DNA from 4 places in the Streptomyces sp. NBC_00988 genome. Region 1 is predicted to be linked to each of the others. Evidence: riboswitches for the same ligand, from Rfam matches in the RefSeq annotation. Region 1 holds a riboswitch; each other region holds the start of a gene.
The links. Region 1 has a riboswitch for thiamine pyrophosphate ahead of OG496_RS39315 (thiamine ABC transporter substrate binding subunit). Riboswitches for the same ligand answer to the same signal wherever they lie in the genome.

Region 1 (7,636 bases):
CGCCCAGGTGGACGAACTCCTCAAGCACAAGGAAGCGGAGCTGCTAGAGGTCTGATGAACGACTCTTCCTGGGGGGCGCCGCCACAAGCCGGGTACTGGGGGCCGCCCGACCAGGGGCCTGTCCAGGGGGCTGCCCCGGCGGGTCCCACGTACGATGCGCCTGAGGCGCAGCAGACTCGCCCCATGCCCATCGTGCCCGACGAGCCCGCATACGGCGGACACCAGGATGACGACCGGGGGGCCGCTCGGCTGAGCGGTCCCTTGTTCCGCGACGAGACGCAGCAACCGCCGTACGACGTACGGCAGCCGCAGCCGTACGACCCGCGGACGCAGCCGACCGACCTGCCGCCGGCGCAGCCCTACGGGGCGGTGCCGCAGAATCCGGAGCCCATGCCCGACGTCCCGCCACCGGCACCCGCCCCGCAGAAGAAGAGCGCGGGCCGGGACCTGGGTGCGGCCATAGGGGTCGGCGTCGGGCTCGCCGTGGTGATCGTCGCGTCCCTCTTCGTGGTGAAGGCCGCGTTCGTCGGAGTGATAGCGGTCGCCGTCGTGGTCGGCCTGTGGGAGCTCACCTCGCGGCTGCAGGAGCGCAAGGGCATCAAGGCGCCCCTCGTGCCCCTCGCGGTCGGCGGCGCTGCGATGGTCGTCGCCGGTTACGTCCGGGGTCCTGAGGGCGCCTGGGTCGCCATGGCGCTCACCGCGCTCGCCGTCCTCGTCTGGCGGATGACGGAGCCGCCGGAGGGCTACCTCAAGGACGTCACGGCCGGCGTCTTCGCGGCGTTCTACGTGCCGTTCCTGGCCACGTTCGTCGCCCTGATGCTCACCGCCCACGACGGCGCCTGGCGGGTCCTGACGTTCCTGCTGCTGACCGTGGTCAGCGACACCGGGGCGTACGCCATCGGCTGGCGCTTCGGCACGCACAAGCTCGCGCCGCGCATCAGCCCCGGAAAGACCCGCGAGGGCCTGTTCGGGGCGGTGTCCTTCGCGATGGTGGCGGGCGCGCTGTGCATGCAGTTCCTGATCGACGACGGCAGCTGGTGGCAGGGCCTGATCCTGGGCCTCGCGGTCGCGGCCAGCGCCACGCTGGGCGACCTCGGCGAGTCCATGATCAAGCGGGACCTCGGCATCAAGGACATGGGCACGCTGCTGCCGGGGCACGGCGGCATCATGGACCGGCTCGACTCTCTGCTGCCGACCGCTCCGGTGGTGTGGCTGTTGCTGGTGCTGTTCGTGGGCTCCGGCTGAAACACGGCCTGACCTGCTGTTCTGTACGTGAGGGGCTCGTTGTCCACAGGGCGGCGAGTCCCTCTTCGTATGTCTGCGACACTGGTAGGGCCATGCCTAAGCCCGGAGAACTCACATTCGTCGCCCCCCGCGGAGCCCAGAAGCCGCCGCGGCACCTTGCCGATCTCACGCCCGCCGAGCGCAAGGAAGTCGTCGCCGCGGTCGGGGAGAAGCCGTTTCGCGCCAAGCAGCTCTCGCAGCACTACTTCGCGCGCCTCGCACACGACCCGGCGGAGTGGACCGACATCCCCGCCGGTTCGCGCGCCAAGCTGCAGGAGGCGCTGCTTCCTGAGCTGATGACCGTCGTACGGCATCTGTCGACCGACCAGGAGACCACCCGCAAGACGCTGTGGCGGCTGTTCGACGGGACGCTCGTCGAGTCGGTGCTGATGCGGTACCCGGACCGGGTCACCATGTGCATCAGCTCGCAGGCGGGGTGTGGCATGAACTGCCCGTTCTGCGCGACCGGACAGGCCGGCCTGGACCGCAATCTGTCGACCGGTGAGATCGTGCACCAGATCGTCGACGGGATGCGCGCGCTGCGCGACGGCGAGATTCCCGGCGGTCCCGCGCGGCTCTCCAACATCGTCTTCATGGGCATGGGCGAGCCCCTCGCCAACTACAAGCGGGTCGTCCAGTCGATCCGCGCCCTCACCGACCCCGAGCCGGACGGCCTCGGCCTCTCGCAGCGTGGGATCACCGTCTCGACGGTCGGACTGGTCCCGGCGATCCACCGCTTCTCCGACGAGGGCTTCAAGTGCCGGCTCGCGATCTCGCTGCACGCTCCTGACGACGACCTGCGCGACACCCTGGTCCCCGTGAACACGCGGTGGAAGGTGCGCGAGGTCCTCGACGCCGGCTGGGAGTACGCGGCGAAGTCGGGGCGCCGGCTGTCCATCGAGTACGCGCTGATCCGTGACATCAACGACCAGGCGTGGCGCGGTGACCGGCTCGGCCGGCTCCTCAAGGGCAAGCCCGTGCACGTCAACCTGATCCCGCTGAACCCGACGCCGGGCTCGAAGTGGACCGCCTCCCGCCCCGAGGACGAGAAGGCGTTCGTCGAGGCCATCGCGGCCCATGGGGTGCCGGTCACCGTCCGGGACACCCGGGGCCAGGAGATCGACGGAGCGTGCGGCCAACTCGCCGCCACCGAGCGGTGACCCGGTAACCTGTTCCGCGTAGTACACGCAGGTACATCTTCATATTCCGACAGGGGAGCGCCACAGCGCTGAGAGTGCGGGATTGTCCGCAGACCCTCTGAACCTCGCCCAGGTCATTCTGGGTAGGAAGTTCGGTCACCACTCTTGCTGTTGCGCCCTGCCCACGTCCTGTGGGCGGGGCCGCGTCTCTTCCTGGACACCCCAGGAGGAAAACACCCATGCACCACACCAAGACCTTCATGGCCGCGGCCGTCGGCCTCGGCCTGCTCACCCTCTCCGCGTGCGGCTCGTCCGACAGCGGCAGCGGCGGTGACTCCAAGACCGTCACCCTCGTCAGCCACGACTCGTGGGCCGTCTCGAAGAGCGTCCTCAAGGACTTCGAGAAGCAGTCCGGCTACACCGTCAAGGTCCTCAAGGACGGCGATGCCGGCCAGGCGGTCAACAAGGCGATCCTGACCAAGGACAACCCCCAGGGCGACGTCTTCTTCGGCGTCGACAACACCCTCCTCTCCCGCGCGCTCGACAACGGCCTCTTCCAGTCCTACGACGCGAAGGGCTCCACGCTCGTCAAGCCCGAGTACCGCGTCGACCAGACCAAGCACCGGGTCACGCCCATCGACACCGGCGACATCTGCGTCAACTACGACAAGGCCTACTTCAGCAAGCACAAGCTGACCCCGCCGACCTCGTTCGCGGATCTGGTCAAGCCCGAGTACAAGAACCTCCTCGTCACCGAGAACGCGGCCACCTCCTCGCCCGGCCTCGGCTTCCTGCTCGGCAGCGCCGCGCAGTTCGGGGACGACGGCTGGCAGGGCTACTGGAAGAAGCTCAAGGCCAACGGCGTCAAGGTCGTCGACGGCTGGGAACAGGCCTACGACCAGGAGTTCTCCGGGTCCGCCAGCGGCAAGAAGGCGGGCGGCGACCGGCCCCTCGTCGTCTCGTACGCCTCCTCGCCGCCCGCCGAGGTCATCTACGCCGACCCGAAGCCGACCACCGCGCCCACCGGGGTGTCGTACGGCACCTGCTTCCGGCAGACCGAGTACGCGGGGCTGCTCAGCAACGCCCAGAACACCAAGGGCGGCAAGGCGTTCCTCGACTTCCTGCTGACCAAGGAGTTCCAGCAGGACATGCCGCTCAACATGTTCGTCTACCCGGTGATCCAAGGCGCCCAGGTGCCGCAGGAGTTCGTGAAGTACGGCCGCCAGGCCTCGGACCCCGAGACCATGGCGCCCGCGAAGATCGCCGCCGACCGGGACCAGTGGGTCAAGTCGTGGACCTCGCTCGTACTGAAGTAGCCGAAGCGGCGGCTGAAGCAGCCCCGAGGCGGACCCGTAAGGGGAACGTGACGCGGCTCGGGCTCATGGCCGTGCCCGTCGCGTTCTTCGCGGTGTTCTTCGCCTACCCCGTCGCCGCGATCGTCGCGCGCGGCCTCAAGGTCGACGGCGCCTGGCAGTTGGGCCGTATCTGGGATGTGCTGGCGCAGTCCGACATCCGGCACGTCCTGTGGTTCACCACTTGGCAGGCGCTCGCCTCGACCGCGCTCACGCTGCTGATCGCGCTCCCCGGCGCATACGTCTTCGCGCGCTTCGACTTCCCCGGCCGACACGTCCTGCGGGCCGTCGTGACGGTCCCGTTCGTGCTGCCGACGGTCGTCGTCGGTACGGCGTTCCTCGCGCTCGTCGGCCGGGGCGGGCTCCTCGACGACCTGTGGGGCGTACGGCTGGACACCACCGTGTGGGCCATCCTGCTCGCGCACGTCTTCTTCAACTACGCGGTCGTCGTACGGACGGTGGGCGGCCTCTGGGCCCAGCTCGACCCGCGTCAGGAGGAGGCCGCGCGGATGCTCGGCGCGTCCCGGCTCCGGGCCTGGCGGACGGTGACGCTGCCCGCGCTCGGGCCCGCCGTGGCCGCGGCCGCGCTGATGGTCTTCCTCTTCACCTTCACCTCCTTCGGCGTGGTCCAGATCCTCGGCGGCCCGACCTTCTCGACCCTCGAAGTCGAGATCTACCGCCAGACTTCGGAGGTCTTCGACCTGTCCACGGCGGCCGTGCTGACGATCGTCCAGTTCGTCGCGGTCGGCGCGATCCTCGCCGTCCACGCCTGGACGGTACGACGACGGGAGAGCGCCCTACGGCTGGTGGACCCGTCGGTGACCGCACGGCGCCCGCGCGGGGCCGGCCAGTGGACCCTGCTGGCCGGAGTCGTCGCGTCCATCGCCGTACTGCTTCTGCTGCCGCTCGCCGTGCTGGTCCAACGGTCTCTGGACACAGCGGACTTCGGCTACTACCGCGCGCTGACCCACGACGACGGCGGCACCTTCCTGGTCCCGCCGATCGCCGCGATCGGCAACTCGCTGGAGTACGCCGTCGCCGCCACCGCCATCGCCGTGGTGATCGGCGGTCTCGCCGCCGCGGCCCTCACCCGGCGCGACGCCGGGCGGCTGGTGCGGGGCTTCGACGCGCTGCTGATGCTGCCGCTCGGGGTGTCCGCGGTGACGGTCGGCTTCGGGTTCCTGATCTCGCTCGACAAACCCCCGGTGGATCTGCGGAGTTCATGGATCCTGGTGCCGCTCGCGCAGGCGCTGGTCGGCGTTCCCTTCGTCGTACGGACGATGCTGCCCGTGCTGCGGGCGGTGGACGGGCGGCTGCGGGAAGCGGCGGCCGTGCTCGGGGCGTCGCCGTGGCGGGTGTGGCGCGAGGTCGATCTGCCGCTCGTACGGCGGGCGTTGCTGATCGCCGCCGGGTTCGCGTTCGCGGTGTCGCTGGGCGAGTTCGGGGCGACGGTGTTCATCGCGCGGCCCGACAACCCGACGCTGCCGGTCGCGGTGGCGCGGCTGCTGTCCCGGCCCGGTGATCTCAACTACGGCCAGGCGATGGCCCTTTCGACGATTCTGATGGTGGTGTGCGCCGTGGCCCTGCTGGTGCTTGAGCGGCTGCGCACCGACCGGACGGGGGAGTTCTAGATGCCGCCGAACATGCCGCCGAGCGTGCCGCAGAACAGGCCGCTGCTGAGCCTTGAGGGCGCGACCGTACGGTTCGGCGGGCGCCCGGTGCTGGACGCCGTCGACCTCGGGGTCGTCGAGCACGAGATCGTGTGTGTGCTCGGGCCCAGCGGGAGCGGCAAGTCGACCCTGCTGCGGGCGGTCGCCGGGCTCCAACCCCTGGACTCCGGGCGGGTGTTGCTCGACGACCGGGACCAGTCGGGCGTGCCCGCGCACAAGCGCGGGGTGGGTCTGATGTTCCAGGACCACCAGCTGTTCCCGCAGCGGGACGTGGCCGGCAACGTCGCCTTCGGGCTGCGTATGCACGGGGCGTCGAAGAAGCAACAGGACGACCGGGTGGGCGAGTTGCTCGACCTCGTCGGACTGCCGGGTGCCGCCCGCCGTGCCGTCGCCGGGCTGTCCGGGGGTGAGCAGCAACGGGTTGCGCTCGCCCGCGCCCTGGCGCCTCAGCCCCGTCTTCTCATGCTCGACGAACCGCTCGGCCAGCTCGACCGGTCACTGCGGGAACGGCTGGTCGTCGAACTCCGGGAGCTCTTCGGCACGTTGGGCACGACCGTGCTCGCGGTCACGCACGACCAGGGCGAGGCGTTCGCGCTGGCCGACCGGGTCGTGGTGATGCGGGACGGGCGGATCGCCCAGTCCGGTACGCCACTTGAGGTCTGGCAGCACCCCGCCGACGAGTTCGTGGCCCGCTTCCTGGGCTTCGACAACGTGGTCGAGGCCACGGTCGCAGGGGAAGCCGCCGACACCCCCTGGGGCAAGGTCCCGGTCCCCGAGGACGCCCCCCAGGGCACCCGCACACTCCTCGTACGCCCCGCAGGCGTACGCCTGTTGCCCGCCGACGAGGGCCTGCGCTGCACGGTCGCCGCCCGCACCTTCAAGGGCACCCATGTCGCCGTACAGCTCCAGCCGGAGGACGCGCCGCGGCTGGAGGCTGCGTGCGCGTTGCGGGAGGCGCCGGAGGTCGGGGGCGTGGTCGGGGTGGAGTTCGACGCGGCCGAGACCGTCGTGCTCGGCGGCCGGTAGACATGTGTGTGGCCCGTCCCCACGAACCGGACGGGCCACAACAGCGGGTGGTTCAGCGGCTGTTGATCAGCTGCCGTTGCTCGCACCGCGACGGCGCATGCCGAAGTAGACGGCTCCGCCGCCCACGACGACGAGGGCGCCCGCGATGCCGGCGATCATGCCGGTGTTGGAGTTGGCACCGGTCTCGGCGAGGTTCGAGGAACCGGCCGCCGGGGACGGCGCGTTGTCGGTCGTCGTCGCGGGAGCGGTGCTGCTGCTCTCCGTGGCCGACGGGGTCGGGGTGTCGGACTCGGCCGGAGTCGAGGCGGTCGCCGACGGCGTCGGGGAAGCCTCCGTCGGGGTCGGGCTGGGCGAGTCCGTCGCGCAGGCCTTGGACGGGGTGGTCAGGTTCGGCGTGATGTCCTTGTCGACCTGGTTGCCGGCCTTGACGTGAACGCGGTACGTCGCGTTCGGCTGCCAGTCCTCGGCGAAGGTGATGGTGACACCCTCCTTCGAGCCCTTGACAGTCTGCGCGTCGCCGATCTGCTTGGCGTCGGAACCGTTGTTCTCCAGGAACACCGTGATGGTCGCCTCGGCAGCGGAGGCGTCCTTGTCGGTGACGGTGATGACACCGTTGGCGCCGTCACACGTGGCTTCGGCGGAGAACTCGCTGATGTTGCAGGCGAGCGCGTTGCCCGCGAATCCGAGTGCGAGTGCGGCCGAGGCGGACGCGACACCGAGGATGCGTACGGAACGTCGAGATATGGACACGTTTGCCCTTCACGGGATGTGCAACTGCGGGGGGTTTAGGGGGAGATGGGGCGGCAATGAGGTGAGGCACCACTACCCCCAGGAGTCTCACTGGTCTATAAGTGCTGCGTAAGCAGTGTCAATGCATATGCGGTGTACAGCAGTTGCCTTTACCTGCACTTTAATCAGTGAGACGTTTCAGTGCCTCCGGAGCCTCCTCGATCCGGTCAACGAGGGCGATACGGGCCTCCATTGGCCGTTCCCGGGCAAGTGCACGCAGCAGCGGCCAGGTCGGCAGCCGCTCCGTCCAGTGCTCCCGGTCCACGAGCACCATCGGCGTGGGCTCGCCGCGCGACTCGTAGTAGTTCGGCGTCGCGTTGTCGAAGATCTCCTGTACGGTCCCGGCCGCGCCCGGCAGGAACACCACACCCGCGTT
Region 2 (5,483 bases), 6.4 Mb from region 1:
GGGTCCGCCGACGGGCCACGGCGGAGCCGACTGCCTGCTTCCGGCACGGGGAACGGGTCCCGGAAGCGGGCGGCACACGGATAGTGCGGAACTGACGGGGCTCGGTCGCCGGACGTTACGCACGAAGGTCGAGCATGTAACCCGTCCATGTCAACGGCTGTGCAGGGATGAAAGCGCATACCTGCCAGGCGATTTATTCATGAATATCCGATACACGAAATTAATTCGTCCGCAGACATGGAATGTCTGTGGGTGATCCGCGTCGTCCACGGACGACACCCGCACTGCGCACGGACTCCGGGCGCATAGGACCAGGGCCCTCACGCAAGAGCGCTCTTAATGGGATGTATTCCTCCGGCGGCCGAGCCGAGCGAGGATACACAGTACCTATCCAGCTGAATCTTCCCGCGACTTGGCGCACGCATCTGGACAGGTCACCACCAGGCCACTTATACATACGTCCCATGTCTGAATCTGGTGCGCTCGACATCGTCTACGTGCACGACCCCGACGACCACTGGCGCCAGGCCGCGCAGGAGGCCATGCCCGTCTCGCCGAGCCGCGCGGCCAAGGACTCGTCGGCGCCATCGGAACGGGCATGGACCAGTCGGCCGTGCTCGCCCGGTTCCTGCGCGTGACGCCCGCGGACGTGGCGATTCCGGCCGGCCGCTACACCCTCCTCGACCAGTCGGCCCTGGACGACGTCCGGCTCACCGCGCAGGAACTGGGCAGGGGTGTCGTGGCGGTCGGTGTCCTCAACTCGGGCCTGCTCTCCCGGGACCGGCCGGTGGAGGGCATGAAGTACGACTACCGGAGCGCTCCCCCGCGGCTCGTCAGACGTGCCAGGGTGATCGCGGAGGGTCTGCGCACAGCACGGCACGACGTTGCCCGTCATGGCGATCGCCTTCCCCTTCACCCACCCCAGCGTCGTCAATGTCACACTCGGGACGCGGAACGCGCGCCAGGTGGCCCAGAGCACCGAACTGCACCGAAGCCGCGTGCCCGGTGAACTCTGGGAGGATCCAAAGGCCTGTGGCTTGATGCGGTCGGGACGTCCCGCCCGCCTCTCCTGACGCGGGCTCCGGAGGAGCGGATCCGAACGCCGAGCGCACCCACGGGAGGAGTCCCCTTTGTCACTGACGGACAAAGCCATTGAACAGATCCGCGAACTCATCAGATCCGGCGCCTTGCCGCCAGGCGCGAAGCTTCCTCCTGAACCGGATCTGGCCGCCCAACTGGGCCTGTCCCGCAACCTGGCGCGCGAGGCGGTGAAGGCGCTGGCCGTGGCAAGGGTGCTGGAGGTCAGGCGCGGGGACGGCACCTACGTGACCAGCCTCCAGCCGAGCCTGCTCCTGGAGGGCCTCGGTGGCGCGGTGGAACTGTTGCAGGGGGATGCCGGCGCCCTCATCGACCTGATGGAGGTGCGGCGGCTGTTCGAACCCGTCGCGACAGCGCTCGCCGCCACCCGCATCTCCGAGGACGGTCTGGCCGAGGTGAAGCGGCATCTGGACGCCATGCGGGAGGCACGTGACGACGTCGAGCGGCTGAACCTCCACGACGCGGCCTTCCACCGCGCCGTGGTCGCCGCCACCGGCAACGAGACACTCCTCACCATCCTTGAGGGCATCTCGGGGCGCACCCTGCGGGCCCGCATCTGGCGCGGTCTGGTCGACGCACAGGCCTCGGGGCGGACGCTCGCGGAACACGAGGCCATCTTCTCGGCGCTCGCCGGCCGGGACGCCGCCCTCAGCCAGGCCGCCGCACTGGTCCACGTCAGCAACACGGAACGGTGGTTGCGTGAACACCTCGACTCGACGAACGGCGAGTTCGATCGCTGACCGCGAAGAGCATGTGCGGCGGCCGGTGGAGGGTTCGGCCGATCAGGAACGGCGCCGGAGCCGCAACGGAACGTAGACGGCGAGGGCGACGACGAAGGCCACGTAGTACGACAGGTCGGCGCCGTGCAGTGCCCGCGCGACCGGACCCACGTACAGCCCGGTGTCCATGAACGGGACCGCGGCGCCGAAGGCGACGACGAACGCCGTCAACGAGGGCCATCCTGTCGGGTACCGGCGTTGTTCGGTGGCGAGGTCGATCGGCGCGCCCTGCCGCTCCCGCGCCCGGACGGCCCAGTCGACGACGACGATCGCCACGAAGCCGGGGATCCAGTAGCCGACGAAAAGCAGCACGTTCTGGAAGCGGGCGGTGGTGTCGGCCGCGTGCATCCACAGCACCAGCGGGAGGCCGAGCAGCGCGGCAAGGGCCGCGGCAGCCGGGCGGGCGACACGCACGCCCACGGTCTGCAGCGCGAGTGAACCGCTGTAGTCGTTCATGGCGTTGCTGCACAGCGCGGCCACCACCACCGCGAACAGCCCCAACGCGCCGACGACCCCGCTGCCGAGCAGATCCCGCACTCCTGCGACGGTCTGGTCGGTGAGCCGGGACGCACCCCACAGCCCGAGCGCCTGGACGGACCCGAGCGAGAGCACGAGACCCAGCAGGGTGCACCAGAACATGCGGGCGCGAGAGGTGGAGCGCGGCAAGTACCGGCTGAAGTCACTGGCGTACGGGGCCCAGGACACGGTCAGACTCAGCGCGATGGTGCTGGTCAGCACGAACGCCCCGGCCCGGTCGGCGCCGTACGCGGTGCCCGCCACGGCGTGGGCGCCGTCGAGCAGATGCCAGGCTATCAGCGCGAAGGCGGCGACGAGCACGAAGGTCATCACGATCTGGAGCCGGTGGATCACCTCGTACCCCAGTACACCGAGAGCTCCCTGTGCGGCCATGACGACCAGTGCGCCGAGCCAGAACGGCCACCCGCACAGGCGGGCGAGCGCGTCCGCGCCGAACAAGCCGATCAGCGCGTCCCAGGCGATGGACGAGAGCCACTGGAGCACACCGGGCAGCACGACGGCCCACCCGAAGGCGAGCCGGGCCAGAGGCAGTTGGCCCGCGCCGGTCAGCCCGCCCCACGTGCTCAGGCAGGCGGTCGGTATCGCGCCGATCAAGGTCCCGAGCACGACGGCAGCAAGGGCCGTGCGCATGTCCAGACCGAGCGCCACCCCGATGGTGCCGGTGAACACACCCGTCATGGTGAGGTTCGGAGCGAACCACACGGTAAACAGGCGCCCGGCGCCGCCGTAGCGGTTGGCCTCGGGAACCGGCTCGATGCCGTGTGCCTCGGCCCGGAGGTCACCGGGGCCGCCGGGCATCCGGCCGCCGAACGGCGTCTGCCGGGAAGGTGCGGGTGACTCGCCCGAAGCATGCGTCAACGGCATGGAAGACATCCCTCCGCCAGTACGAACTGGTTCAGGTTCGACGGGTGTGATCTCAGCCCTCGGCGGGGCACCCCGTGTCCGGTAAGACGAGAAGACTAACCCGGAGCCCGGTTGGCGATATGGCATGCCCATGTCATTCTCTCTCATGGGAGCGCTCCCACACGGTGGGCGCCGGATGTTCGCGCGGAGCCCGCAGAGCTGCCGCGCCCTCCGCACCTGCATCCGTTCAGCCCGCAAACCGGTCGAGCCGGTGCCGCTGGCGGGCCGGTCAGGCGAACGACGCCTCGATGGAGTTTACGGATGGAGTGCGCAGTTCGACCAGGCGCAACGCCAGAGGCTGGACAGCAGCACGGAAGCTGTGGTCGACGCAGCCGCCGAAGTACGCGGGGTCGTCGGAGTTGACGCGGATCACGACACCTCTGTCGGAGCATCCGCCACAGCGAATGCTCCGACATGCCCTCGACAACGCGGAGCCGGACGTCGGACGGCGAGTACACGGTCAGCGGGACCCGCTCGGAACCGAGCCGGGCGACGAGGTCCGGGTCCTCCAGGCACCGCACCGCTCGGTCGACGCGTTCGGCGCCGAGTATGTCCGGAGCCTGGCGAATGTAGTCGGGCGGCCCCTCCTCGCCCGCGTGGCAGACGCGCCGCAGACCCGCCCGGACGCCAACGTCGGAGCCCTCGGTGAAATCCGCCGATGGGTGCCCCACCTCGGCCGAGTCCGATCCGAGATCGAGAATCGGGATGTCGGGGGCCAAGCCGGCGTCTAGCATCCGCAGCGATTCGGCGGCGGGCCGGTCGCGCATCGCGCAGACGATCGCACAGCCGCTGACATCGGGTTCGTCGGCGGCGCGGCGCGTCGTCCGCCCCGCAGGACGGTCGCCGCCGGGATCCCGCGTGCCGTGTTCGTGCGCATCGACGAAGACCTCGACATGCCGGCACCCGGCCGCGTGAGCGCGGACGAGGTAGCGCCAGGTCATCTCCACGACGTCCCGCCGGGAATGGAGGGCGGCGGTCATGTTCGCGTAGTACAGGTCGAGGAAGAACTGCAGGCCGGTGAACCAGTGGCGGCCGGCCAGGTCCGTGAAGTCGGTGTACGGCAGGCGTGTAGCGTTGCGCCGGGACAGCTCAAAGACCGTCTCCGGTTCAAGAGCGCCCTCCAGAAGGAGGTGGAGTTCGGCCGACGGCGCGGGTAGACGGAGCTCGGACACGGGGCTCACTCAGCACTGCGGTCACCAGGTCGAAGAAGGAGTCCAGGTCGCAGACGACCCTTATGGCGGGCAGGTCCTCCCGGCCATAAGGGGCACGGCGTTCCACAACCGTTATGCCTCGCGTCGGCTCCCTCGCCGTTCCACGACGGCGGATCTCCACGCAGTCGACGAGACTGGGGTCGGCGATGGCGGCGACGCTGTCAATCACTGGACTGGCTTCCGTGCAAGCCACGATGCGTACAGCCGCCGAGAAGGCCCCTGCTGCCACTCCCCCGCGGCGCTTCCCGGGCCGCGCCCGTCTAAGAGTCCGCCGACGCGAAGGGCGTGATCACTCGCGCCACTCGACGGGCTGGCCCGGGGCTCTGCGGGCGCGGCCTACTCGGAACACGTCGGAGTTCCTCCGGGTGCATTCCCCGGATGCGGGTGGCAGCCGGTTTCAGGGCAAGGCGGGCAGAGGGAACACTCCACGCCCCTCCAGATCCGCACAGCATTCGCAAGCAGGAAGCTGAGCAGGACTCATCTTCATTCGCGAGATTCGACACCTCACGTCGAATGTCCAGCACTTGCCGACCGAGCATGCAGTTACCGATACCTGATATTTCAAGCAGCTCACTTCATACACATACGGAACCGAGCCATCCACGACAATTCTGATGCACCGTCATTTACCCTGCGGAGTCACGGAATGTGCAAGGTGAGTGAATCGCTTGCGGCGCATCGGCAGCCTGTGTATATGGTGTGACCGTCAGTGTCCGGCCACATTCACTCCTGCACCGCTCGGCGGTTCGCAGGTTCCCGCATTCATCAGGGCGCTTCAAAAGAGCCGCCCGTACGGATGCCTCACGTTCTGGGACTGTCAGCGGGTATCACTTCGTACACTCCCGGGCGGATGACATACCGAAAGGTATGTACCAATCCAGCGTTGTCTTGAAAGGAAACTCGGACGTGGATGACGCGGCCCTGTCGGCTCCCCCCACCCTCGAGCACCCGGGCG
Region 3 (7,636 bases), 2.3 Mb from region 1:
ACCCGGAGATCCAGGACGCGCTGATCAACCACTTCGACGAGAACCGCTACGACACCACCCCCACGGCCGACCTGGTCGCGGTGGCGATGAAGCACCGGCCGGTGTTCGTACCCCGGCCGGGCGGGCCCACTCGCTGGGCATACTCCAACACCAACTACCTGCTGGCCGGGATGATCGCCGAGAAGGCCGGCGGTGCGAGCTGGCAGGACCTGGTCGCGCACCGGATCATCGCGAAGCTCGGACTGCGGAACACCTCCGTCCCCGGACTCAACCCCTTCCTGCCCGACCCGCACGTGAACGCGTACCTGACGACCGCCGACGGCAAGCGCCTCGACGTCACCGAACACAGCTACCAGCACACCGCGGACTCCGGTGTGGTCAGCGCCACCGCCGACCTGAACACCTTCTTCCGTGCCCTGGCCGACGGCCGGTTGCTCCCCGCCGCGCAGTGGCGCGAGATGCGGCAGACCGTCCAGCGCACCGACGACCCGGAGGACGTGGCCGAGATGCCCGAGGGCACCTACGGCCTCGGCCTCCGCAAGATCCCGCTCTCCTGCGGCGGTTTCTACTACACCCACGAGGGCGACGGCGCGGGCGTCAACACCCGCCCCGCGGTGAGCGCGGACGGCAGGCGCGCGGTGACGATCTCCATCACGACCACCACCGCACCCCCAGACCTGACCGCCCTCAACCGCGCGACAGGCACCCTCGTCGACCACACCTTGTGCGAGAAGCCCGCCGAGAGCTGAACTTCCGAGCCATGCCCTCTTCGTCCTCGGCCTTGGTATCGCCGCGCTCAAGGCGGATGTCCTGGGAGGGCCATCACGAAGTTGCGGGCCTACCCTGGGAGGAACGTGGGGCGCGCCCGGCGCTTCCGGGGCTCATCAACTGGGGGCCCGTATGGAACAGCTCCAAGCAGTACAGCAAGTAGACCGCTACGTGCACGAGCGGCGTACGACGGACCAGAGGTTCGTCGGGTGGGGCATCTACTTCTTCCTCCTCTCATGGGTCACGCTGGGCATCTACGTGATCGTGATGTTCTATCGTCGGCTCAACCGCGCAGACCTGTTCAGAAACCGCCGCATGCACTACTACAACGCGGTCATCGATGCCTCGAAGCAGTACGCCGAGGAACATGGTCAATACGATGCCGCCCATGACGACCTGAACGACCTGCGGCGCTTCGTCAAAGAACGCTTCGAGGACGATCACAAACCGATCAAGGCAGGGCTGTCGCTCTTCCTGTCCTTCATCACGCTCGGGATCTACGGCTGCATCGCGACCTATCGGCTCATGCGCTTCTGGTGGCAGATCCAGCTCACCGAGCAGGACTTCTACGACAAGCTCAGCGTCACGTGGACGAAGCTGGGCATCATCCGGTACCCCGTGACCTTCGAACCCGTCCCGGCCTTGAATCGCAGCTTCGGCATGCACTTCCTGCTCTCGTTCGTCACGCTCGGGATCTACGGCATTGTGTGGGACTACCAGCTCCACACCGACCCGGAGAAGCTCTACCCCGAAGTGCACTCCACCGAGGACACCATCCTCAACGCGCTGCGGAACATTGGTCCGGCACTACCTCAGTAGCCCCGCCCGAGGGCAGTCCGTGCGCCGAGGCGCCGACAGACGAAACAGCCGAACTTCCGGAACGGCGCTCGCCTCTACTCAGTCCGCCATACGTCGGACGATCTGCGCTTCTGCTCTTTCGACTGGCGCGCGACTGTAGGCATGCACCAGCGCGAGATGAAAGAGTGCCGGCGCGAGAGGGGCCCACCGATGAATGCGATCGGCACGCAGCATGTACTTGATCACTGCTGCGGGACGGAAAGGCACGAAATCGATGGTCTGGTGTTCCCATCGATCTGCCACTCCTCTGCTCATGCGGGCTTGCAGACCCTCGCAGGTCAAATCCTTGAGTCTGGCGTAAAAGTGAGCGCTCCAATGACGCTTCTCGACGTCCAGCGCAAAGGCAAGCAGGTCGAGTGCGTACTCATGCGGTTCTATGGACAGTTCCTCCCGCATGCCGCGCCGGGCGACCGCATAGAGGTCGGGGGCGCTCCTGCCGGAGGAGTCGATGTGCCGTGACATGCCCTCGTTGACGGACGAGTTCCAGACGCCGGGTGCCATTCGGACGCGGTTACTGCGCTGGCTGACGACCAGCATGTCGTCGGCTGTCACCACCGCGATATTCACGGCGAAACTGCACTGCAGAAACGCGGGAGCTCGCAAAGGGTCGCCGGGATCGAGATAGCGCGAACGAGGGGTGGTCCCGTCGGGCAGTCGACGGTCCAGTTGTTGCGCCGCGAGAAAGGTGTAGTAGTCCGTCGGGCGCAATCGCAGATGGACTACCGGCTGTTCCTCAAGAGCAGTCCGGGAGACATCGAGCGTCTCGACCGCGTATCGAGGTCCGTTCCACAACAGTGTCTGGCCCTCTGCCCTCAAACGCTCGCTTTCTTCCTCGATCTCGGCCCACCAGTCAGCCATATCGGAAGGCAATTCGATTCCCTGGTCCAGCACCTGGATGTAGACAGCCTGCGCCGGTATGGGTGACTCCCCGTCCCCTTCGACGATCAGTGCGGAGGTATGAAGAGGACCGAGGGAGAAGGTTCTCCACGCGGGACTGGACTCCTCCTGGCGTCGCAGGTTGCGTACCGCGCTCCTTGAGCGAGTGCGCAGTCTGTACCAGCTGTTCTGAATCGGGTCCTGGAACAGCACGGCAACCAGCATCCCGAGCACAGCGCCGACGACCCCGTTGGCCAGATCGATCCCACCCATGCCAGGCAGAGTAGAGACCTTGATCGCACCCTGCGCGATCTTCTCTCTTCTGTTACGACGCCCAGCAGAGCCATCCCGTCCAAGAGGCCCCCGGCATCGACGACCGGGAGCCTCGATGGAGGCGCCAGTTCATGGACAGGTTCAGTCCGCCAGCGGCAGATACACGCGGTTCCCGCTCGCCGCGAACTCCTTCGACTTCTGGAGCATCCCCTCAGCGACCTCGTCAGCCGTCGCCCCAGCGGCAGCCGTACCGCCGAACTGCGCAGTGATGCTTTGACTGATCTTCATCGAGCAGAACTTCGGCCCGCACATCGAGCAGAAGTGCGCCGTCTTGGCCGGCTCCGCCGGAAGCGTCTCGTCGTGGAACTCCCGTGCCGTGTCCGGGTCGAGGGCCAGGTTGAACTGGTCCTCCCAGCGGAACTCGAAGCGGGCGTCGGACAGCGCGTCGTCCCATTCCTGCGCACCGGGGTGCCCCTTGGCGAGGTCGGCTGCGTGGGCGGCGATCTTGTAGGTGATGACGCCGGTCTTGACGTCGTCACGATTGGGCAGGCCCAAGTGCTCCTTGGGCGTGACATAGCAGAGCATGGCCGTGCCCCACCAGGCGATCATCGCAGCACCGATGCCGGAGGTGATGTGGTCGTACGCCGGCGCGACGTCCGTCGTCAGCGGGCCGAGCGTATAGAACGGAGCTTCATCACAGATCTCCTGCTGAAGGTCGATGTTCTCCTTGATCTTGTGCATCGGGACATGTCCCGGGCCCTCGATCATGGTCTGTACGTTGAAACGCTTCGCGATCGTGTTGAGTTCCCCGAGCGTCCGCAACTCCGCGAATTGGGCCTCGTCGTTGGCGTCCGCGATCGACCCCGGCCTCAGACCGTCGCCCAGCGAGTACGTGACGTCGTAGGCGGCGAGGATCTCGCACAGCTCCTCGAAGTTCTCGTAGAGGAACGATTCCTTGTGGTGGGCCAGGCACCAGGCCGCCATGATCGAGCCGCCGCGCGAGACGATGCCCGTCTTGCGGTTCGCCGTCAGCGGTACGAACGGCAGCCGCACGCCCGCGTGGACGGTCATGTAGTCCACGCCCTGTTCGGCCTGTTCTACGACCGTGTCCTTGTAGATCTCCCAGGTCAGCTCCTCGGCGCGGCCGTCGACCTTTTCGAGCGCCTGGTAGAGCGGCACCGTGCCGATGGGGACGGGGGAGTTGCGCAGCACCCACTCACGGGTGGTGTGGATGTTGCGGCCGGTGGACAGGTCCATGACCGTGTCGGCGCCCCAATGGGTCGCCCAGGTCATCTTCTCGACCTCCTCCTCGATGGAGGAAGTGACCGCGGAATTACCGATGTTGGCGTTGACCTTCACCAGGAACCGCTTGCCGATGATCATCGGCTCGATCTCCGGATGGTTCACGTTGGCCGGCAGCACCGCCCGCCCGGCCGCGATCTCCTCCCGGACCACCTCGGGCGAAACCTTCTCCCGTACGGCCACGAACTCCATCTCGGGCGTGATCTCGCCACGTCGCGCGTAGGCGAGCTGCGTGACCGGCGTACCGTCACGGCCTCGGCGCGGCTGACGCGGCCGGCCGGGGAACACCGCGTCGAGGTTGCGGAGTCCACCGCGCGGTGAGGTGTGCTTGATGCCGTCGTCCTCGGGGCGGACGGGACGGCCCGCGTACTCCTCGGTGTCGCCGCGCGCGATGATCCAGTTCTCCCGCAGCGGCGCCAGCCCCCTGCGGACGTCGGTGTCGACGAGCGGATCGGTGTACGGGCCGGAGGTGTCGTACAGCGTCACGGACTGCCCGTTGGTGAGGTGCACCTGACGGACCGGCACCCGCAGATCGGGGCGCGAGCCCGCGACGTACCCCTTGTGCCAGCCGATGGACCGCTCGGCCTCCGTCGGCTTTCCAGCCTCCGTGGACTGCTCGGCCCGCGCGAACTCTTCGCCCGGAATGGGCTGTTCGTCCTGGCTGACGGCAGACGTGCGTACGTCTTTGTTGGTCATGAGACCTACTCCCTACGCCGGCATTACCCGGTAACAGGTTCGGCGGTCGACGCAGCGGCTTCCGTCAGCCGATGTTTCATGTGAAACATCACTCGATTCAGGTGACGTTTCCCGTGAAACATCGCAGAGACGAAGGTCAGCGCCCTCTCAGCCCGGTGCTCCGAGCTCCCGCGTGTGCAAAGGTGCCTCCACGCTAGCGTCATAAGTGGCGCGGTGAACAGTGGGCCTCCGGCGTTCTTGCGATGATCGGGCGGTGACCACGACACAGCAGCCCCCGTACCCGCCGACCGGGCCGCCGCATGGCCACGACCAGGGATCTGGCGACGACCACGGTTCTGGTTCCGGGCACGACCACGGATCGGGCGGGGACGGCGGACACGGACCGGGTGGAGACGGCGGGCACAGTTCCGGGGCAGGCGGTGGGCACGGTCACTCGCACAGCCACGGCCCCGCCGCCCCCGTCTCCCGGCATCTGCGGAAGGTCATCGCGGCGATCCTGATCCCGTTCACGGTGGCGGTCGTGGTCGGCATGGTGGTGCTCTGGCCCGGCGGCGCCCCGTCGCACAAGCGCACCGGGGTCGGCTTCGACCGGCAGACACAGCAGGCGACGGTCACCAAGGTCGTCAGCGTGAGCTGCGCGTCGGTGAACGCCTCGGGCGGGGGCTCGACCGGGGACACCTCCACCGCCGAGGGCTCCTCCGCGGCGCAGGAGGCGGCCGGCACCTGCAAGAAGGCCACGGTCACGGTCTCCACCGGCAAGGACAAGGGCCGTACGTTCACGGAGATCGTGCAGCCCGACCAGTCACGGCAGTTGCATCAGGGCGAGAAGGTCGTGGTCGCGTACGAACCCTCCGCGCCCAGGGATCTGCAGTACTCCGTCACCGATGTGAACCGTAAGTTCCCGATGGCACTGCTCGCCGGGATCTTCGCGCTGGTCGTCGTGGTGGTGGGCCGGCTGCGCGGTGTCATGGCGCTGGTCGCACTGGCCATCAGCTTCATGATCCTGAACTTCTTCATCCTGCCCGCGATCCTGCACGGCTCGAACCCGCTGATCGTGGCGGTGGTCGGATCGAGCGCCATCATGCTCATCGCCCTGTACATGTGCCACGGCCTGTCGGCGCGTACGTCGGTGGCGGTGCTCGGCACCCTGATGTCTCTGGTGCTGATCGGCGTCCTGGGCTCGGTGTTCATCGGCTGGGCCGCGCTGACCGGGAACACGGACGACAACACGGGCCTGATCCACGGGCTGTACCCATCGATCGACATGAGCGGCCTGCTGCTCGCCGGCGTCATCATCGGTTCGCTCGGCGTGCTCGACGATGTGACGGTCACCCAGACGTCGGCGGTCTGGGAACTCCACGAGGCCAACCCCTCGATGGGCTGGCGCGGGCTGTACCGCGCGGGCATCCGCATCGGCCGCGACCACATCGCGTCGGTCGTCAACACGCTCGTCCTCGCCTACGCGGGCGCCGCCCTGCCCCTGCTGCTGCTCTTCTCCATCGCGCAGAGCAGCGTGGGAGCGGTCGCCAACAGCGAGTTGGTCGCCGAGGAGATCGTGCGCACGCTGGTGGGTTCCATCGGCCTGGTCGCGTCGGTACCGGTCACCACGGCCCTCGCGGCCCTGGTGGTCTCGGCGGACCGACCGGGACCCGAGGCGGTTCCGGCGGGTGCGGTTGCGGCTACGGCAGGTGCGGCCACGGCGGCACCGAGCGCCAAGCCCGCTGCGGCGCGCGGCGGGAAGGGCCGGCGCCGCAAGCACTGAGATGCCGCGGGCGGTGAGACGCCACAGGCACTGCGGTGGGCGGCGAGAACGGCCCCAGGGAGCCGCGCAGAAGCGTTACTGCGAATCCCCGGGCCCCCCAGGACTTCAACCTCACCCGAGGCCTTCAGAACTCCACAGGGCCCTTCAGGACTCACAGCGCCTCCAGCGGCTTCAGCTCAGGGCTCCTGGCGAAGCGTTACGCCAACTCCCGACCCCGCCGCCGGCACAACACCTCACCCCGCGCTCTGCTCCTCCGCCAGGATGCGGTCCAGCGCCTCGTCGAGGTGGGTGTCGAAGTCCGCGAGGGCACCTTCCTGACCGAGCGGAACCAGCCGGTCGGTGCGGTCGAGGAACGCCACGAGCGGGGCCGCGCCGGTGCGGAACAGTGCCTGGTCGCTGCCCACCTGAAGCCGGATCAGCACCTCGCCCAGCGTCTCGGGGTCGACGGGCTCGATCCGCACATCGCCCTCCCCGCACGCCATGCCCAGCCCGTCGATCAGCAGCTCGCGACCGAAGGCCCAGGTCACCGGGGCGTCGCCCGGCAAATGGAAGGTCAGCCGCACGGCGTACGGATCGGACGTCTCGTAGCCCAGCTCGACCGGGATACGGAAGGAGAGCTCCTCGGAAACGAGGAAGCTCATCATGACCTCTGCCTGTACGGACTCGCGCATCGCCTATCCCGTCAACTGCCGTCGCCTGGCCGGGAATGATCCCCGTGACACTGAAGGAATATTGCTGAACGTACACGTTAGATCACAAGGAGTAAGTTTTCAGATACTGATAGAGAGCGCGAGCGACCCCAGAAGCCTGCCTACCTCGGCCTGCAACTGCCGCGCCGCGACCGGCAGTCGATCGGCCTGATGCGAGGGCAGGGAGATGGCCATCGTGGCGGCCGTGGCGCCGAGGGTGATCGGAATCGCCGCGCAGACCGTCCCCAGCGCGTACTCCTGGCGCTCCACCACCAGCTCCGTCCGCCGCATCCGGTCCAGGCGCCGCACCAGGGCCTGACCGTCGCGCACGGTGTAGGGCGTGAGGGACCGCACGGGGTAGCGGTCGAGGTGGTCGCGGCGGACGTCCTCGCCCAACTGGGCCAGCAGACAC
Region 4 (7,636 bases), 4.6 Mb from region 1:
GGCGTACGCGGCGGCGCTGTACACGCCGTACGAGCCGGTGTCGTCCGGGAGGGGCTGCGGCTCGTAGACCGAGGTGGTCTCGGCGGCCGTGGGGGCGACGGGGCGGTTCGGGGTGAACACGTCGTCGCGGTCGTAGTCGTCGTCCTGGCCGAAGGCCTTGTTCTGGCCGTACTCCTGGAAGCCGTCCGCCGCCCCTTCGGGGCCGGAGGCGTCCAGGTTCGGGTCCTGCTCGTCGGGCTCGCCGCGGCGGCGCTTGGTGCCGCCCGCGCCCGGTCGGCCGGAGACCGCCCAGCCGGCTTCGAAGCCGCGGCGGAACGACAGCGTGACGTAGGTCTGGCCGACGGCGAACGCCACGGCGCCCAGGCCGATCACGACGACGGAGGGAATCAGCACTCCGAGGACGACGCCCAGGAAGCCGACGAAAGCGAGCAGCCGCCAGCGCAGGCGTGCCTTGTACTGCAGCAGCACCTCACCGAGCAACCACAGTGCGACGACGCCGAACGCGATGTAGAGGACCGTCCAGCCCATGTACGCCCCTCTCCCAGTGGCCGCTACGCAGTGTGTCCTATTCCGGAGCGACCGGTCTAGGCCCGCGGTGGGTGGTGCAGGCCCAAGTTCTCGTAGATTTCAAGTGACGCCGTGGAGCTGTTGAGCGTGATGAAGTGCAGTCCGGGGACTCCCTCGGCCAGCAGCCGGGCGCAGAACTCGGTGGCGAACTCGATTCCGATCGAGCGTACAGCGGCCGGATCGTCTTTGGCTGTGAGGATTCGCTCTTTCAGAGCGGCCGGGATGTCGGCGTTGCTGAGCTGCGGCAACCGCTCCAGCATCCGCACGCTGGTCACCGGCATGACCTCGGGGATGACCGGGGTCGCGCAGCCCGCGGCCCCGACACGGTCGCGCAGCCGCAGATACGACTCGGGTTCGAAGAACATCTGGGTGATCGCGTAGTCGGCGCCCGCCCGGCACTTGTCGACGAAGTGCGCGACGTCCGTGTCCCAGTCCGGGGAGCGCGGGTGCATCTCCGGGAAGGCGGCGACGCCGACGCAGAAATCGCCCGACTCCTTGATGAGCCGCACCAGTTCGGCCGCGTACGTCAGCCCCTGCGGGTGCGCCACCCAGTCGGCCATGGGGTCGCCGGGCGGGTCGCCGCGCACGGCGAGGATGTTGCGGATCCCGGCGTCGGCGTACTGGCCGATGATGTTGCGCAGTTCGGCGACGGAGTGGTTGACCGCGGTGAGGTGGGCGACCGGGGTGAGCGTGGTGTCGGCGACGATCTGCTCGGTCTCCCTGACGGTGCCCGCGCGCGTCGAGCCGCCGGCGCCGTAGGTCACCGAGACGAAGTCGGGGGCGACCGCCTCGACCCGCCGCAACGCGCTCCACAGGTTCCGCTCGCCCTTGGGGGTCTTCGGCGCGGAGAACTCGAACGAGTACGTCGCTTTGCCGGTCGCGAGCATGTCCCGCACGGTGCGTGCGCGATCAGTCCTGGTCGATGCGGTTCCGAAGGCCATACCCGCAGGTTAGTCAGGGGGCGGCGGTCACCCAACCGGAACAGGGAATTTGCCGGGTTTGTCGCCCTGTTGTCCACCCATCGGACAACAGCACGCCCTCTGGGCGCCGGTCAGGCCTGCCGCAGCCGCTTCGCGAATTCCATCGCCGCCGCGCCCGGATCATCGGCCTCCGTGACGGCCCGTACGACGACGACGCGGCGGGCGCCCGCTTCGAGGACCTCGTCCAGGTTGCCGAGGTCGATGCCGCCGATGGCGAACCAGGGGCGGTCGGTGCCCAGGGCGGCCGTGTACCGGACCAGGTCGAGGCCGGGGGCGTGGCGGCCGGGCTTGGTGGGGGTGGGCCAGCACGGGCCGGTGCAGAAGTAGTCCACGCCCTCCTGGACGGCGGCCGCGGCCGCTTCGGACTCGGCGTGCGTGGAGCGGCCGATCAGGATGTCCTCGCCGAGGATCGCGCGGCCCGCGGGGACCGGGAGGTCGCCCTGGCCCAGATGCAGTACGTCGGCGCCAGCGGCGTGGGCGACGTCCGCGCGGTCGTTGACCGCGAGGAGTCTGCCGTGCCGGGCGCAGGCGTCGGCGAAGACCTGGAGGTGCTCCAGTTCCTCGGCGGCCTCCATGCCCTTGTCGCGCAGCTGCACGATGTCGACCCCGCCGGCCAGGACCGCGTCCAGGAACTCCGCGAGGTCGCCCTGGCGTCGGCGGGCGTCCGTGCAGAGGTAGACCCGGGCGTCGGCGAGTTCCGCGCGGGCGGCGGCTGCGGCGGTGTCGGGCATGCGTGTGTCCCCCGTTGTCCTGCTTGTCGTGTGGTGGTGTCGCGCACGGGCCGCGGGCAGGGCCTGCTCAGGCAGGCCCTCACGTCGCCGCGGCCCGTACACCTCTCGGGCGTGCGGGTCAGACGGCGAGCGCCTGGGCGCGGCGCTTCACCTCCGTGCCGCGATTCTCGCTCAGCGCCTGCGCGGGGGTGCCGGGCAGGCTGGGGTCGGGGGTGAAGAGCCATTCGAGCATCTCTTCGTCGGAGAAGCCGTCGTCCCGCAGGAGCGTCAGGGTCCCCGTAAGGCCCTTGACGACCTTCTGCTCGGCCCCGTCGATGAAGGCGGCGGGGACGTGCAGCGCGCGGTTCTCACCACGGCGTACGGCGATGACTTGGCCGTCCTTGACCAGCTGCCGCACGCGTGTCACCTCGATATCGAGCATCTCTGCGATGTCGGGCAGCGTGAGCCAGGCGGGGACGAGAGCTTCGGTCTTTGCGTCAATCTCGGTCACGTAAACAGCGTGCCATCCCGGACTGACAGTCGGAAGTCGGGCCGGTCCGACCCGGGGGGACGAACTAGGCGATAGCCGCCTTCATCGGCAGAGAAGCATCGGCCAGCAGCGTGTGATCCATGGGCGTGGCCGACTCGATCAGACGGCGGCCCTGGGCCAGGTCACGGGGGCGGCCGACCGCCAGGAGGGCCACCAGACGGTCCCCGCGCAGCCAGCAGACGCTCCACGCCGGGGTGGCCGGGTCGCCGCGCCACAGGGTGGTGTCGGCGGACGCGTGATGGCCGGCGTACTGGACGAACCGGCCGAACTGCTCCGACCAGAAGTACGGCACCGGGTCGTACACCGCCGGGCTCTCCCCGACGATGTTCGCGGCGACCGTGCGCGGCCCCTGGAGGGCGTTGTCCCAGTGGTGGACGAGAAGTCGCTCGCCGTACCGTCCCGAAGGGAAGGAGGCGCAGTCGCCGACCGCGTACACGTCCGGTACCGAGGTGCGCAGCCCGGCGTCGGCCAGGACCTCGCGGTGCGCGCCCAGTTCGATGCCGGAGCCCGTCAGCCAGGCGGTGGCGGGGCGGGCGCCGATGCCGACCACGACGGCGCCCGCGGGCAGCCGTGAGCCGTCGTCGAGGACCACCTCGCCGGGTTCGACGTGCGCCACGCGTGCGTGCGTCCGCAGCGAGGCTCCGGCGGCGGCGTACCAGGCGGCCATCGGCGCGGCCACCTCGGCGGGCAGCGCGCCCGCGAGCGGCCGGTCGGCGGCTTCTACGACGGTCACCGCGCAGCCCGCCTCGCGCGCGGCCGTGGCGAACTCGGCGCCGATCCAGCCCGCGCCGACGACCACGATGTCGTGCTGCCGGGCGAGCACCGGGCGCAGCCGCTCGGCGTCGTCCAGGGTGCGCAGCAGATGCACGCCCGGGATGCCGTCGGCGCCCGGCAGCCGGATCGGTTCGGCACCGGTGGCGAGGACGAGGACGTCGTAGGGCACCGGGCCCTCGGCGGTGTCCAGTTCGTGGTCGGCGGGGCGCACGCCCACCACCTCGCGCCCCAGCTGCACCTCGATGCCGAGCGCCTCGAAGTCGACGTCGAAGGCGGAGCCCTCGGCCTTGCCGAGCAGGACGGCCTTGGACAGCGGGGGCCGGTCGTACGGCTGATGGGGTTCCGCGCCGATCAGGGTGACGGTGCCGGTGAAGCCCTGCTCCCGTAGCGCGACCGCGGTCTGCACCCCGGCCATGCCCGCGCCGACGACGACCACACGCCGCCCTGTCACCGTGCCCTGGTCCCGCGTCTGCTCGCTCACTCGATCACCATAGACACCTGACAATTTGTCAGTCAGCGGGCGCGTCAGGTGACCTGTTCCACAGTGCTGGTCCCGTTTCCCGCCTGGGACTCCCACTCCCAGGTCTCGTCGAGGCGAATGCGGCCGTCGGGCAACTCGACCACTTCGGACACGCAGTGCCCGGAGGACGTCGTCCCGTCCGTCTTCAACTGCACGTACCGGAAGTCCAACCGGTCCCCCGCGCGCGTGCCGACGAGACGCCCCCGTACGACGTCGCCGCCCGCGTACTCGGCCCAGATCTCACCGTCCTGCTCGTGGTACGCGAACCGGGTGCGGGTGCCGACCTGACCTGGGGCCTGGTCCGCGACGGGGGCGAGGACGAGACCGTCGAGCGAGCGGGCCATGGACGAAGGCTCCCTTACTGGCGCACAAAGCACGGGCTAGGGTGGCCAAGGTAAAGCACTCGCGGGAGTCCGGACGTACCGGGCTGAGAGGGAGGCTGGCGGCCTCCGACCGTACGAACCTGATCCGGGTCATGCCGGCGAAGGGAGGGGCTGGACGCCCATGCCTGCACACAACTCAGACGTCCTCGTCGTCGGGGGCGGGATCATCGGCCTGGTCACGGCCTGGCGCGCGGCCCAACGCGGCTTCGCCACGGCCGTGGTGGACCCCGAGCCGGGTGGCGGGGCCGCCCAGGTGGCCGCCGGGATGCTGGCCGCCGTCACCGAACTCCACTACGGCGAACAGACCCTGCTCGCCCTCAACCTCGCCTCGGCGCACCGCTACCCGGACTTCGCGGCCGAACTGACCGACCTCACCGGCCTCGACCTCGGCTACCGCCGCTGCGGCACGCTGGCCGTCGCCCTGGACGCCGACGACCGCGCCCATCTACGCGAACTGCACGCCCTGCAGCACCAGTCGGGGCTCGACTCCGAGTGGCTGTCCGGGCGCGAGTGCCGGCGCCTGGAGCCGATGCTCGCGCCGGGCGTGCGCGGAGGGCTCAGGGTCGACGGCGACCACCAGGTCGACCCGCGGCGGCTGGCGGGCGCGCTGGTGGCCGCCTGCGAGCGCGCCGGGGTCGTCTTCCACCGGACGTGGGTCGAGCGGCTCACGGTCGGGCGGGACCGCGCCACGGGGGTCGTCACGCGCGAAAACACCGCGCTCACCGCAGACCAAGTGGTGCTCGCGGGCGGCAGCCTCAGCGGGCGGCTGAAGGGGGTCCCGGACGACGTCCTGCCGCCCGTACGGCCCGTGAAGGGGCAGGTGCTGCGGCTGACCGTGCCGGAGCGGTACGCGCCGTTCCTGAGCCGGACCGTGCGGGCCGTGGTGCGCGGCAGCCAGGTGTACCTGGTGCCGCGCGAGAACGGCGAGCTGGTCGTCGGCGCGACCAGCGAGGAACTGGGCTGGGACACCACCGTGACCGCGGGCGGTGTCTACGAACTGCTGCGCGACGCCCACGAGTTGGTCCCCGGGATCACCGAACTGCCGCTCACCGAGACCCGGGCCGGACTGCGCCCCGGGTCCCCCGACAACGCGCCACTGCTCGGCCCGACCGCCCTGCCGGGACTGCTGCTGGCCACCGGGCACTACCGCAACGGCGTGCTCCTCACGCCGGTCACCGGCGACGCCCTGGCGCACGCGCTCAGTACCGGTGAACTCCCGGACGAGGCACGCCCGTTCACCCCGAAGCGGTTCGCCCGCACGCGCCTCGTGGAGCAGCCCACATGAACATCTCCGTCAACGGCGAGCACCGGGAGATCGCTCCCGGCACGCCCCTCGACGTGCTCGTACGGTCCCTCACCCCGGCTCCCTCGGGTGTGGCCGCCGCCCTCAACGAAACCGTCGTCCCGCGCGCGGAGTGGCAATCGACCTCCCTCTCCGAGGGAGACCGCGTCGAGGTCCTCACCGCCGTCCAAGGAGGCTGACCCATGGCCGACGACCCCTTCGTCCTCGGTGGCACGTCCTTCACGTCCCGGCTGATCATGGGCACCGGAGGTGCGCCCAGCCTCGACGTCCTGGAGCGCGCGCTGGTGGCTTCCGGCACGGAACTCACGACGGTCGCGATGCGGCGCGTCAACGCCTCCGTGCACGGCTCGGTGCTGTCCGTCCTGGAACGGCTCGGCATCCGGGTGCTGCCGAACACCGCAGGCTGCTTCACGGCGGGCGAGGCCGTGCTGACGGCCCGGCTGGCGCGGGAGGCCCTGGGGACCGCGCTGATCAAACTTGAGGTGATCGCGGACGAGCGCACCCTGCTGCCCGACCCGATCGAACTCCTCGACGCCGCCGAGACCCTGGTCGACGACGGCTTCACGGTGCTGCCGTACACGAACGACGATCCCGTGCTGGCGCGGAAGCTGGAGGACGTCGGGTGTGCGGCGGTCATGCCGCTCGGGTCGCCCATCGGTTCCGGGCTCGGGATCCGCAACCCGCACAACTTCCAGCTGATCACCGAGCACGCGCGTGTGCCGGTGATTCTGGACGCGGGGGCGGGTACGGCGTCCGACGCGGCGTTCGCGATGGAGCTGGGGTGTGCTGGTGTGATGCTTGCCTCAGCCGTGACGCGGGCACAGGAGCCGGTGCTGATGGCGTCGGCGATGCGGAGCGCGGTGGAGGCGGGGCGGCTGGCGTTCCGGGCGGGGCGTATCCCCCGTAGGCACTTCGCCGAAGCGTCCTCCCCGACAACCGGCGTGGCCTGCCTGGACCCGGAACGCCCCGCCTTCTGAATCCCCGGCCCGCGCACCACCCGCCGAGCCGCACAGCCCGGCCCCAGGCACCCGCCCCACCATGAGGTATCCGTCACAGGTCGGCTGCAGTACCGCCTCGAAACCGGGCGAAAGGGCCGTGCTTTCAGCCTTGGCTCGTACACTCACCTGCGTGGATACGACCCTTCATGACCCTCTCGTCGGGCAGTTGCTCGACGGCCGGTATCGCGTCGACGCGCGGATCGCCGTCGGCGGGATGGCCACGGTCTACCGGGCCGTGGACACCCGCCTGGACCGGGTTCTCGCGCTCAAGGTGATGCACCCGACGCTGGCGGCCGACGCCCACTTCGTGGACCGGTTCATCCGGGAAGCGAAGTCCGTGGCGCGGCTGGCGCATCCGAACGTGGTGCAGGTCTTCGACCAGGGCGCCGACCGGTCGTACGTCTATCTGGCGATGGAGTACGTCGCCGGCTGCACCCTGCGGGACGTGCTGCGCGAGCGCGGGGCGCTGCAGCCGCGGGCCGCCCTCGACATCCTGGAGCCGGTGCTGGCCGCGCTCGGTGCCGCGCACCGGGCCGGGTTCGTGCACCGGGACATGAAGCCGGAGAACGTGCTCATAGGGGACGACGGCCGGGTCAAGGTCGCCGACTTCGGGCTGGTCAGGTCCGTGGACACGGTGACCAGCACCACGGGGTCCGTGCTCGGCACGGTGTCGTATCTCGCGCCGGAGCAGATCGAGGGCACCACCGCCGACCCCCGGGTCGACGTGTACGCGTGCGGTGTCGTCCTGTACGAGATGCTCACCGGCCAGAAGCCGCACGACGGGGACTCCGCCGCGATCGTGCTCTACAAGCACCTGCACGAGGACGTCCCGCCGCCCTCGGCGCTCGTCC

Region 2: another riboswitch for thiamine pyrophosphate. It lies ahead of OG496_RS09980 (purine-cytosine permease family protein); the one in region 1 lies ahead of OG496_RS39315 (thiamine ABC transporter substrate binding subunit).
Region 3: another riboswitch for thiamine pyrophosphate. It lies ahead of thiC (phosphomethylpyrimidine synthase ThiC); the one in region 1 lies ahead of OG496_RS39315 (thiamine ABC transporter substrate binding subunit).
Region 4: another riboswitch for thiamine pyrophosphate. It lies ahead of thiO (glycine oxidase ThiO); the one in region 1 lies ahead of OG496_RS39315 (thiamine ABC transporter substrate binding subunit).

The regions. Positions count from the first base shown of each region.
Region 1 is NZ_CP108730.1:8,530,557-8,538,192, forward strand. Features, by position in the region: gene frr (ribosome recycling factor) at 1-55, shown strand, start outside; gene OG496_RS39305 (phosphatidate cytidylyltransferase) at 55-1,245, shown strand; gene rlmN (23S rRNA (adenine(2503)-C(2))-methyltransferase RlmN) at 1,338-2,444, shown strand; TPP riboswitch at 2,486-2,591, shown strand; gene OG496_RS39315 (thiamine ABC transporter substrate binding subunit) at 2,663-3,739, shown strand; gene OG496_RS39320 (ABC transporter permease) at 3,805-5,406, shown strand; gene OG496_RS39325 (ABC transporter ATP-binding protein) at 5,407-6,471, shown strand; gene OG496_RS39330 (LAETG motif-containing sortase-dependent surface protein) at 6,538-7,221, opposite strand; gene OG496_RS39335 (LOG family protein) at 7,382-7,636, opposite strand, start outside.
Region 2 is NZ_CP108730.1:2,176,365-2,181,847, forward strand. Features, by position in the region: partial or broken gene OG496_RS09970 (aldo/keto reductase) at 483-1,073, shown strand; gene OG496_RS09975 (FadR/GntR family transcriptional regulator) at 1,131-1,838, shown strand; gene OG496_RS09980 (purine-cytosine permease family protein) at 1,881-3,278, opposite strand; TPP riboswitch at 3,270-3,363, opposite strand; gene OG496_RS09985 (adenosine deaminase) at 3,422-4,489, opposite strand.
Region 3 is NZ_CP108730.1:6,272,064-6,279,699, forward strand. Features, by position in the region: gene OG496_RS28740 (serine hydrolase domain-containing protein) at 1-749, shown strand, start outside; gene OG496_RS28745 (DUF4234 domain-containing protein) at 901-1,587, shown strand; gene OG496_RS28750 (hypothetical protein) at 1,666-2,775, opposite strand; gene thiC (phosphomethylpyrimidine synthase ThiC) at 2,917-4,773, opposite strand; TPP riboswitch at 4,766-4,955, opposite strand; gene OG496_RS28760 (YibE/F family protein) at 5,027-6,535, shown strand; gene OG496_RS28765 (SsgA family sporulation/cell division regulator) at 6,769-7,206, opposite strand; gene OG496_RS28770 (IclR family transcriptional regulator C-terminal domain-containing protein) at 7,306-7,636, opposite strand, start outside.
Region 4 is NZ_CP108730.1:3,964,020-3,971,655, forward strand. Features, by position in the region: gene OG496_RS17970 (hypothetical protein) at 1-528, opposite strand, end outside; gene metF (methylenetetrahydrofolate reductase [NAD(P)H]) at 585-1,508, opposite strand; gene thiE (thiamine phosphate synthase) at 1,619-2,278, opposite strand; gene OG496_RS17985 (Rv2175c family DNA-binding protein) at 2,397-2,768, opposite strand; gene OG496_RS17990 (NAD(P)/FAD-dependent oxidoreductase) at 2,833-4,062, opposite strand; gene OG496_RS17995 (hypothetical protein) at 4,107-4,445, opposite strand; TPP riboswitch at 4,497-4,608, shown strand; gene thiO (glycine oxidase ThiO) at 4,606-5,769, shown strand; gene thiS (sulfur carrier protein ThiS) at 5,766-5,966, shown strand; gene OG496_RS18010 (thiazole synthase) at 5,970-6,764, shown strand; gene pknB (Stk1 family PASTA domain-containing Ser/Thr kinase) at 6,916-7,636, shown strand, end outside.